Regions from separate parts of the Kocuria sp. CPCC 204721 genome, predicted to be linked through region 1. Evidence: predicted binding sites of a transcription regulator. Region 1 holds the regulator's gene; the other holds the start of a gene.
What was found. Region 1 encodes HrcA, which represses chaperone genes, less so after heat shock. Its sites were predicted from a motif close to TTNGCACTCGNNNNNNNCGAGTGCNAA; they were not measured.

Region 1 (5,008 bases):
GCGTCAGTCACGAGCGGGTGTGCCTTTCACGGGCGGTAGCCATCCGGGTCGGAGGACGCCGGTGCTCCCATCCTACGGTCGTTCCCGCGTGGCTCGCGCCGGACGACGACACCAGGCGTCACCCACGCTGGGGGTTACCGCTAACGCGGGTCACCGAATCCGTAGACCACCGGCTGCGAGCGCCGTCGACGTCGTGGGTCACCGCAGGTCAGGCGCAGCCCGGGTCAGGAATCGGCGGCGTCCGGGGCGGTGAGGAAGTCGATGAGCTCCTCCACGCGGCCCAGCAGGGCCGGTTCGAGGTCTGCGTACGTGTTCACTCGTGCAAGGATCGCCTGCCACGCCCGCCCCACGTCCTGGGGTGTGCGGTGCGGCAGGCCCAGCGCGCGTGCCATCCCGGTCTTCCAATCCACCCCGCGCGGGATCACGGGCCACTCCCGGATCCCCAGGGCGCTGGGCTTCACGGCCTGCCAGATGTCCACGTAGGGGTGTCCGAGGATGAGCACGTTGTCCCGGGCACCCGGGACCGCGAGCGCCTCCTGGGCGATCCTGGACTCCTTGGAGCCCGCGACCAGGTGGTCCACGAGGATCCCGAGCCGGCGCTGCGGGCCGGGGTGGAACTCGGCGATGGCTGAGGGGAGGTCGTCGATCCCGTGCAGGGGTTCCACCACGGTGCCCTCGACCGCGAGGTCGTGGCCCCACACCTTGGCCACGAGCTCGGCGTCGTGGTACCCCTCGACCCACACACGCGACTCCTTGGCCACGGACGCGCGCAGGTTCTCGACCTCGACCGACCCCGACCGCGTGATCCGGGGCTTGGCCGGGGCGCTGCGGGTCTCGGGCGGGCCCAGCCGCACGGGTTCGCCGTCCAGGAGGAAGCCCGGGCCCAGGGGGAAGGACTTCACGCGCCCGTGCCGGTCCTCCAGACCCACCACGCGCATCCCGCCGATGGTCTCCACGCCCACGACGGCGCCCACCCACCCGGTCTCCACGTCCTCGAGCACCATGTCCCGGGCCACGGGGACGTCCCGGGAGACGGCACCGGTGCGGGCGACGTCGGGACTGCCTAGGTCCTGGGGACCCCAGGACCAGCCGGATGCGTTCACGGGCGACTCCTCGACGTCGTGCCGCGGCGCGAGCGCGCCGCCGGGCAGGCGAATCAGCCGCGAGCGTATCAAAATCGGCCCCTGACCCACGGGCCCTGGACTGCCAGGATTAGCACTGTGAACTCTTGAGTGCCAGAATTGCCAGCAACGGGAGGTGAGACACATGGAGCATCCGCGCCGAGCGCAGATCCTGCGCGCCATCGTGGAGGACTACGTCCATTCGCGTGAACCCGTGGGGTCCAAGGCGCTCGTGGAACGCCACCGCCTACCCGTCTCCTCCGCCACGGTGCGCAACGACATGGCCGCCCTCGAGGAGGACGGGCTGATCGTGGCCCCGCACACGAGCTCGGGGCGGATCCCCACGGACCGAGGTTACCGCGAGTTCGTCAACCAGATCGCAGCCCTGGAGCCCCTCACCTCCGCCCAGCGCCGCGCGATCCAGGTGTTCATGGACGGCGCCCAGGACCTGGACGACATTATGGAGCGCACCGTGCGCCTGCTCGCCCAGCTCACCCACCAGGTGGCCGTGATCCAGTATCCCGTGCGCACCGGGATCACCGTGCGCCACGTGGAACTCGTGGACGTGGGGGACGCCCGCGTACTCGTGATCCTGATCCCCACCACCGGACGCGTGGCCCAACGCACCGTGGAACTGCCCGTCACCCTGACCGAGGCCCAGCTGCTGGAGCTGCGCGCCCACGTGCTCGCACGCCTGCTCGGCACGCCCGTGGAAGACGTCCCCGACGCCGCCGTGACCCTGCCCCCGGCCCTGCCCGAGGAACTGCGCGACGCCGGGACCGCGGTGACCGGGGCGCTCGCGGTGCTCGCAGCGGTGTCGGACGAACACCGCCTGGTGATGGCCGGGACCGCGAACCTCGCGCGCTTCAGCGGGGACTTCCCGCAGAGCATCTCCCCGGTGCTCGAGGCGCTTGAGGAACAAGTGGCCATGCTGCGATTGTTGTCCGAGATGCAGCAGGACGAACGCGGGGTCGCGGTGCGCATCGGCTCCGACCACAGCGACGACCCCCTGGCGGAGGCGTCCGTGGTGGCCACGGGTTACGGTCCGCACGCCGCGTCCAAGGTGGGAGTCGTGGGGCCCACACGCATGGACTACCCCACGACCATGGCCTCCGTGCGCGCGGTGGCCCGCTACCTGTCCAAGAACCTGGGGGCTGAGCGCACGTGAGCGCTGCCCGCCCCGCTCGACCGTAGAACCGTAGAACCGACGAAAGAAGAAACGACGACATCGTGAGCGATCACTACGAAACCCTCGGCGTGAGCCGGGACGCCAGCGCCGAAGAGATCAAGCGCGCCTACCGCAAGAAGGCCCGCAAACTTCACCCGGACGTGAACCCCTCACCCGAGGCCGCCGAGGAGTTCAAGCGCGTCTCCCACGCCAATGACGTCCTCTCCGACCCGGACAAGCGCCGCGTCTACGACGCCACGGGCAACGAGAACGGCACGGACACTGGCTTCGGCGGGGGCTTCCCCGGTACGGGCTTCGGCTTCTCCGACATCTTCGAGACGTTCTTCCAGGGCGCGGGAGCCGGTGGCCAGCGCGGCCCCCAGTCCCGCACCCGCCAGGGCCAGGACGCCCTGATCAACGTGCGGATCTCCCTCAAGGACGCCGTGTTCGGCATGGAGAAGGACATCACGGTGGACACCGCCGTCGTGTGCCCCACGTGCCAGGGCACGTGCTGCCAGCCCGGCACGAGCCCCGTGACGTGCACCATGTGCCGCGGCTCCGGCCACATGCAGTACCAGCGCCAGTCCATCCTGGGCATGGTCACCACCCAGGCCCCGTGCTCCCAGTGCAACGGTTTCGGCACCGTCATCGAGAGCCCCTGCCACGAGTGCTACGGCGAGGGCCGCGTGCGCGACCGCCGCCCCCTGACCGTGAAGATCCCCGCCGGCATCCAGTCCGGCAACCGCATCCGCCTGGGTGGCCAGGGTGAGGCCGGCACCGCCGGCGGACCCAACGGCGACCTCTTCGTGGAACTCAAGGTGGATCCGGACCCCACCTTCCTCCGCGAGGGCGACGATCTCCACGCCCGCCTGCGTATCCCCATGACCGCCGCCGCGCTCGGCACCACCGTGAGCCTCGAGACGTTCGACGGCGCTCGCACGGTGGACGTCGATCCCGGTACCCAGTCCGGTGCGACCGTCACGCTCGACGACTTGGGTGTCACCCACCTGCGGGGCAAGGGCCGCGGGGACCTCAAGGTGCACTTCGAGGTGGAGACCCCCAAGGACCTCTCCTCCGAACAGCGCGAACTGCTCGAGCGACTCGCCGAGCTGCGCGGTGAGGAAGCGGCGGACGGCACGACCGTGAACACCAACCACTCCGGTGGGTTCTTTTCCCGGTTGCGGGACCGGTTCAACGACCTGTGACCAACCCCGTCTTCCACGTCCCCGCCGGGGACCTCTCCCGGGCGCGCCCGGGGGAGGTCCTGGACGTCGCGGGTCCCGAGGCCAAGCACGCGGTGACCGTGCGGCGCCTGCGCGCGGGGGAGGCCCTGGACCTCGTGGACGGGCACGGCACCCGTGCGGTGTGCACGTTCGACTCCGGGGCCAAGGACCGGATGAGCGTGACCGTCCACGAGATCCACCACGACGCCGCGCAGCAGCCGGAGTTCACGCTGGTGCAGGCACTCGCCAAGGGGGACCGGGACCTGCAGGCCGCGGAGGCCGCCACGGAACTCGGGGTCTCCCGGGTGATCCCGTGGCAGGCGGAGCGCAGCATCGTGCGCGTCCACGCGGACCGCGCGGCCAAGCTCATGGCCAAGTGGGACTCCACCCTGGCCGCGGCGGCCAAGCAGTCGCGGCGCGCCCGCTGGCCCGAACGCGGTGACTGGGTGGATACCGCGGGTCTGGCCCGGCTGATCGCTGCGGAACCCCAGATGCTGTGGCTCGTGCTGCATGAATCGGCGAGCACACGTTGGTCCACCCCGGACGTGACCCGGTGGGGTGATCGGTCCCGGATCGCGGTGATCGTGGGCCCGGAGGGAGGGATCGGTGACGGAGAGCTTGAGGCGTTGTGCGCCGCCGGTGCTCAGCCGATGCGCCTGGGGACCACTGTCATGCGATCGTCCACCGCGGGACCCGCGGCACTGGCCGCGCTGCACGCGGTGCTCGGGCTCTGGGACTGACCCGGGACCCAACGGGGAGGGCTCAGTCCCCGGCGCGCACCGTGATCGCGTGATCGTCGGACACGGTGGTGCCGGAATCGTCCGTGCCGCTCACGCGCACGGTGTACGTCCCGGGGTCGAGCGTGACACTCGTGCGTAGTTCCGTGCCCGTGGTCGGATCCGAGCCGGGGGAAGCGGGTGCGATGTTCCCACTGTGCACGACGCGGTCGTCCTCGAGCACCTCCCAGCGGGCGTCACGCACCGAGGGCAGCACGCGGGCGAAGACCGTCACGGGGCTCTTGGGTTCCGCCCCGGTCTGGGGGTCGACGAGCCACACGGGCGCGGCCAGTGCAGAGTCACGCGTGAGCGGGGCATTAAGTTCCACGGCTCCGAAGGCCTTGTACCCGCTCTGCCCGTTCACGAGGACCCGCACCTCCTTGGCCGTGGACGAGTCCAACAGCCCGGCGGTCACAGCCGCCGCGGAGACCGTGTACACCATTTGCTGCAGTGCGACCCGCGCGTCCTGCGAGGAGAGTTGGGAGGCGAACGCGGCGGCGGGCAGGTCCACGGTGATGGTTCCGTCCGGCGACACGGAGGTGCCCACGGTGTCCACGGCGGACCACAGGGACCGGTAGTCCGGGTCCGCGGGGGTGGCCGAGGTGACCATGAGTGCCGCCTGGGCCACGGGGTCGGTCGTGTCCTGGGAGGTCGGGGTGCGGAACTCGCGGAACAGGTAGCGCGATTGGTCCCCGGTGCCCACCCAGTACACGGGGGCCT
Region 2 (5,008 bases), on a different contig from region 1:
CTGGTGGTACCGCAGTAGCCATGGGCCCATGTCGTGGTGCTGGTCCTCGCGGACCCACACGGAACTGCGCCGGGTCACGACGGATGTCTCCTCGAGCCGGTAGCTCACGTGGTAGGCATGCGCGCCCAGGGCCGTGACCCGCAGCTCCCGGGGCTCGCACCCTGCCGCTTCGACGATGCTCAGCACGGACTCGGGGGCTGCCGTGGCACCTCGCCGGTCCACGCACACCAGGTCGGGGTGCAGGGACTCCCCCGGTCCACCGGGAGCATTCCCGCGGCCGAGGACCGTGGCCTCACGCGAGACCGCGTCCGAGATGAGATGCTCGGGGGTGCCGCCGGAATCCGGGGAGTCCGTGGAGTCCGTGGAGTCCGTGGAGTCCGTGGAGTCCGTGGAGTCCGTGGACCCAGCGTGACCCGCCGAGAGGTCCTCCGAGGAGGCCCACGCGGAGAAAAGATCCGGTTCCACGTCTCCCGCCTCGATTCCGCGGCCCGCGTCGTCCCGGAAGCCCGGCCCCGCGGGCATGTCCTCCGGCGCGGTGCCGGACTGGTAGGCCGTGGCCATGGCGCGGGCGCGCTCGTCCGCGGCCTCGTTGAGCTCGTGACCCGCGTGCCCCTTGACCCACTCGAAGCTGACGTCCCGACCGGAGAGCTCGCGGTCCAGCGCCTTCATGATCTCCACGTTGAGCACGGGTTTGCCGTCGCGCTTCTTCCAGCCCTTCTTCTTCCAGCCCGGCATCCACTTGGTGACCGAGTTGATCACGTACTGGCTGTCGCACAGCACCCGCAGCGGTTCGTCCGCGCGGTGCCGGGTGGAGCGGAGCAGATCGAGCACCGCGGTGAGCTCGCCCATGTTGTTGGTCCCGTGGGCCCAACCCCCCGCGCGCCACGAGGTGGGATCGATGTACCAGGCCCACCCCGCGGGTCCGGGGTTGCCGAGTGCGGAGCCGTCCGCGGAAGCGATGATCGTCATGCGCTCATCCTCGCAAAACCTCCCGACACGTTGAACCACCGCCGCTGGCAGGCGATCGCCCGGTCCCGCATTGGCCCGCGGTTCAGCGGACCGCCCCGGGGCCACCACCCGGGCGCGCGAAGAGCACCCGGGTGCGCGAGCACTCCCGGAGATGCGAGAACCCCGGGGACAGCACGTGTCCCCGGGGTTCTCGCAATGTCCGCCCGTGTAGCGGGCGGAACTCACTCAGAAGAGCGAGATCACATCATGCCGCCCATGCCACCCATGGGATCGGCACCCGCGCCCGCACCGGCGGCCTCGGGCTCGGGCTTGTCCGCGACCACGGCTTCGGTAGTCAGGAACAGCCCGGCGATGGACGCCGCGTTCTGCAGGGCGGAACGGGTCACCTTAACGGGGTCGTTGATGCCCGCGGCCATGAGGTCCTCGTACTCGCCGGTGGCGGCGTTGAGGCCCCAACCGGTCTCGAGCCCGCGCACCTTGTCCACAACCACGCCCGGCTCGAGACCGGCGTTCAGCGCGATCTGCTTGAGCGGCGCGTCGATCGCGACCTTGACGATGTTGGCACCGGTCGCCTCGTCCCCGGACAGCCCGAGGGACTCGAAGACCTTGGCACCGGCCTGGATCAGGGCCACGCCACCACCGGCGACGATGCCCTCCTCCACGGCGGCCTTGGCGTTGCGCACGGCATCCTCGATGCGGTGCTTGCGCTCCTTGAGCTCGACCTCGGTGGCGGCACCCGCCTTGAGGACGGCCACTCCGCCGGCCAGCTTGGCCAGGCGCTCTTGCAGCTTCTCGCGGTCGTAGTCGGAGTCGGAGTTGTTGATCTCCGCGCGGATCTGGGCCACGCGACCCTCGATCTCCTCCTGCGTACCGGCGCCGTCCACGATGGTGGTCTCGTCCTTGGTCACCACGACCTTGCGGGCCTGGCCCAGCAGGTCGATCGTGGCGGACTCGAGCGACAGGCCCACCTCTTCGGTGATGACCTGGCCGCCGGTGAGGATCGCGATGTCCGCAAGCTGCGCCTTGCGGCGGTCACCGAAACCGGGAGCCTTGACGGCCACGGACTTCACGGCACCGCGCATCTTGTTCAGCACGAGCATGGCGAGCGCTTCGCCGTCCACGTCCTCGGCGATGATCAGCAGCGGCTTGCCGGCCTGCATGATCTTCTCGAGTACGGGGACCAGGTCCTTCACGGCGGAGATCTTGGAGTTGACGATCAGGATGTAGGGGTCCTCGAGGACGGCTTCCTGACGGTCGGCGTCGGTCACGAAGTAACCGGAGAGGTAGCCCTTGTCGAAGCGCATACCCTCGGTCAGCTCGAGGTCCAGCCCGAAGGTGTTGGACTCCTCGACGGTGATGACACCTTCCTTGCCGACCTTCTCCATGGCCTCGGCGATGAGCTTGCCGATCTCCGGGTCCGCGGCGGAGATGGACGCGGTCGCGGCGATCTCCTCCTCGGTCTCGATCTCCTTGGCGGAGGACAGCAGCTGCTCGGTCACGGCGGCCACGGCCTTCTCGATGCCACGCTTGAGGGACAGCGGGTCCGCACCGGCGGCCACGTTGCGCAGGCCCTCCTTCACGAGGGCCTGGGCCAACACCGTGGCTGTGGTGGTGCCGTCACCGGCGACGTCGTCGGTCTTCTTGGCGACCTCCTTGACGAGCTCGGCGCCGATCTTCTCGTACGGCTCCTCGAGCTCGATCTCCTTGGCGATGGACACGCCGTCGTTGGTGATCGTGGGGGCGCCCCAGGACTTCTCGAGGACCACGTTGCGTCCGCGCGGGCCGAGGGTGACCTTGACGGCGTCCGCGAGGGTGTTCAGGCCCCGCTCGAGGCCGCGGCGGGCTTCTTCGTCGAATGCGATCATCTTTGCCATGTGTTTCGTCCCTCCTGGACGGTTGACAAACAAGACTTGTCATCACGATGCCCGCGACGGACGGTGCCGCGCCGCGATCCTCACCGCGCCGCAACCACCTCACCGTGATGTCACTCGTCCGCCGCGCGACCACCACCGGACCCGGTTAGCAGTCCACGCGACTGAGTGCTAATCCCATAGTGGCACTCGTCATGCCGGAACCGCAAACGCCCTGCGTCCAGTGGACTCAGGTTTCGTCCCCGGCTGAACGGGCGGCTCAGGCGGCCGCGGGGGCTCCGGGCACGACGTCGCTCGCGGCCGTCCCGAGCGCCACGGCACCCACCGCGGAGGCACCGGCCGCGGCGTCGTCGTCCGCGGACACCGCAACGGCTGCGGCGGGGAGGGCGAGCGCTTCCTGGGCCGTGCGCGGGGCGTTCACGAAGGCCACCGCCCCCAGGACGAGGGCGAGCACACCGGTCACGAGGATCGCCAGGAACTTGCCCCGGGACCCCGCTCGGGCGTTCGGGTTATGGCCCCGGTGGGCACCCTGCCGGGCGCCGTCCTCGGGGACGTCGTCGAACTCGTCACGGGGGTACTCGCTCATGCTGTGGCTCTCCTCAACGAACGGCGGGATCGGGGGCGCCGACCCGCGGGTGCCGGGACCGTGGGACGGCGTGCGCCCCGCCTGCCGGACCCGCGGCGGTCAGGGGTCCGCGGTGCGCTGCCCACTATCCCACGCGCACCCGGGGACCCACTCAGCGATTGCGCGCGCGGCGCAACCGGGAGATCAGCATGGGGGCGTGGCGCGCGGCGGCCTCTGAGGAGATCAGGGCGTTGAGCCGTTGATAGTAGTGCACGGGGCTCAACCCCAGGCGGGAGCGGATCGCGGACTCCTTGGCGCCGCGGTACTTCCAGTGCTCGGACTCCAGGTCCAGGATGGCCCGGTCGAGCTCGTCGAGGCCGTCGCCCGTGGTAGACATGGGCTCAACCCTAACGCTCCGGGCGGCACCCGGAGGCCGCACGCCCTGGAGGTCGCACCGTGAACACCCCGCCCCCGTTGCACGAGATCATGAACGAGGAGTGGGCCCGTGCCTTGCAACCCGTGGAGCCGCAGATTCGGGCCGTGGGCGAGTTCCTGCGCGCCGAACACGCCGAGGGCCACCACACCCTGCCCGCTGGGGACCACATCTTCCGCGCGCTGCGCGAGCCGATGTCCGCGGTCAAGGTGTTGATCGTGGGCCAGGACCCCTACCCCACCCCGGGCCACGCGATGGGCCTCTCGTTCTCGGTGGCCCCGGACGTGCGCCCGATCCCGCGGTCCCTGCAGAACATCTACAAGGAACTGCACTCCGATCTGGGGATCACGCCGCCCGCGCACGGGGACCTGTCCTCGTGGGCCGAGCAGGGCGTCATGCTGCTCAACAGGGTCCTCACGGTGCGCGCGGGCTCCCCCGCGTCCCACCGGGGCAAGGGCTGGGAAGCGGTCACGGAGTGCGCGATCCGCGCGCTCGGGGCGCGCGAGCAACCGCTCGTCGGTATCTTGTGGGGTCGCGACGCCCGCGGCACCAAGGACTGGCTGGGTGGGGCGCCCACCGTGGAATCGGTGCACCCGTCCCCGTTGTCCGCATCCCGGGGGTTCTTCGGTTCCCGCCCGTTCTCCCGCGCCAACGAGCTGCTGCAACAACAGGGCGCCCAGCCCGTCTCGTGGGAACTGCCCGCGTAGCAACACCTACGCTGGACGCATGGCACAAACTCCGGCGCGACCCCGCAAACCCCAGCTCAACCTCACGGTTACGGACCGGATTCAGCTCTCCCCGGGCATGGTGCGCGTGGTGTGCAGGATCGAGAACGCCGAGCAGTTCCAGGACATGGAGGCGCCGGAGAAGTACGTCAAGCTCGTCTTCTTCTCCGCAGCCACGCTCGCGGCGACCGCGCCCGGCGCGTTCCCCGACTACTGGGCCGCGCGCGAAAGCGCCGCACCCCAGGACCAGCCCGTCACGCGGCACATGACCCTGCGCCACACGGAACCCGACGCCGAGACCGTATGGATCGACGTCGCCCTGCACGGCACCGAAGGCTATGCGGGGCCGTGGGCGGATGCCGCGTCCCCCGGCGACCGGATCGTGGCGCTCGGCCCGGGCGGCAAGTGGCTCCCGGATCCGGCCGCCGCGTGGAGCGTCTTCGCT

Region 2: the regulator HrcA is predicted to act here: its motif matches at 2,989-3,015, upstream of groL (chaperonin GroEL).

Annotation. Positions count from the first base shown of each region.
Region 1 covers NZ_JAVKPO010000002.1:113,247-118,254, forward strand. Annotated here, with positions in the region: gene RF637_RS03190 (DUF4870 domain-containing protein) at 1-11, opposite strand, end outside; gene RF637_RS03195 (DUF3097 family protein) at 225-1,103, opposite strand; gene hrcA (heat-inducible transcriptional repressor HrcA) at 1,267-2,289, shown strand; gene dnaJ (molecular chaperone DnaJ) at 2,352-3,494, shown strand; gene RF637_RS03210 (16S rRNA (uracil(1498)-N(3))-methyltransferase) at 3,491-4,252, shown strand; gene RF637_RS03215 (GerMN domain-containing protein) at 4,275-5,008, opposite strand, start outside.
Region 2 covers NZ_JAVKPO010000005.1:33,807-38,814, reverse strand. Annotated here, with positions in the region: gene RF637_RS06555 (RNase H family protein) at 1-969, opposite strand, end outside; gene groL (chaperonin GroEL) at 1,209-2,843, opposite strand; gene RF637_RS06545 (hypothetical protein) at 3,100-3,426, opposite strand; gene RF637_RS06540 (DUF3263 domain-containing protein) at 3,578-3,802, opposite strand; gene RF637_RS06535 (uracil-DNA glycosylase) at 3,862-4,545, shown strand; gene RF637_RS06530 (siderophore-interacting protein) at 4,565-5,008, shown strand, end outside.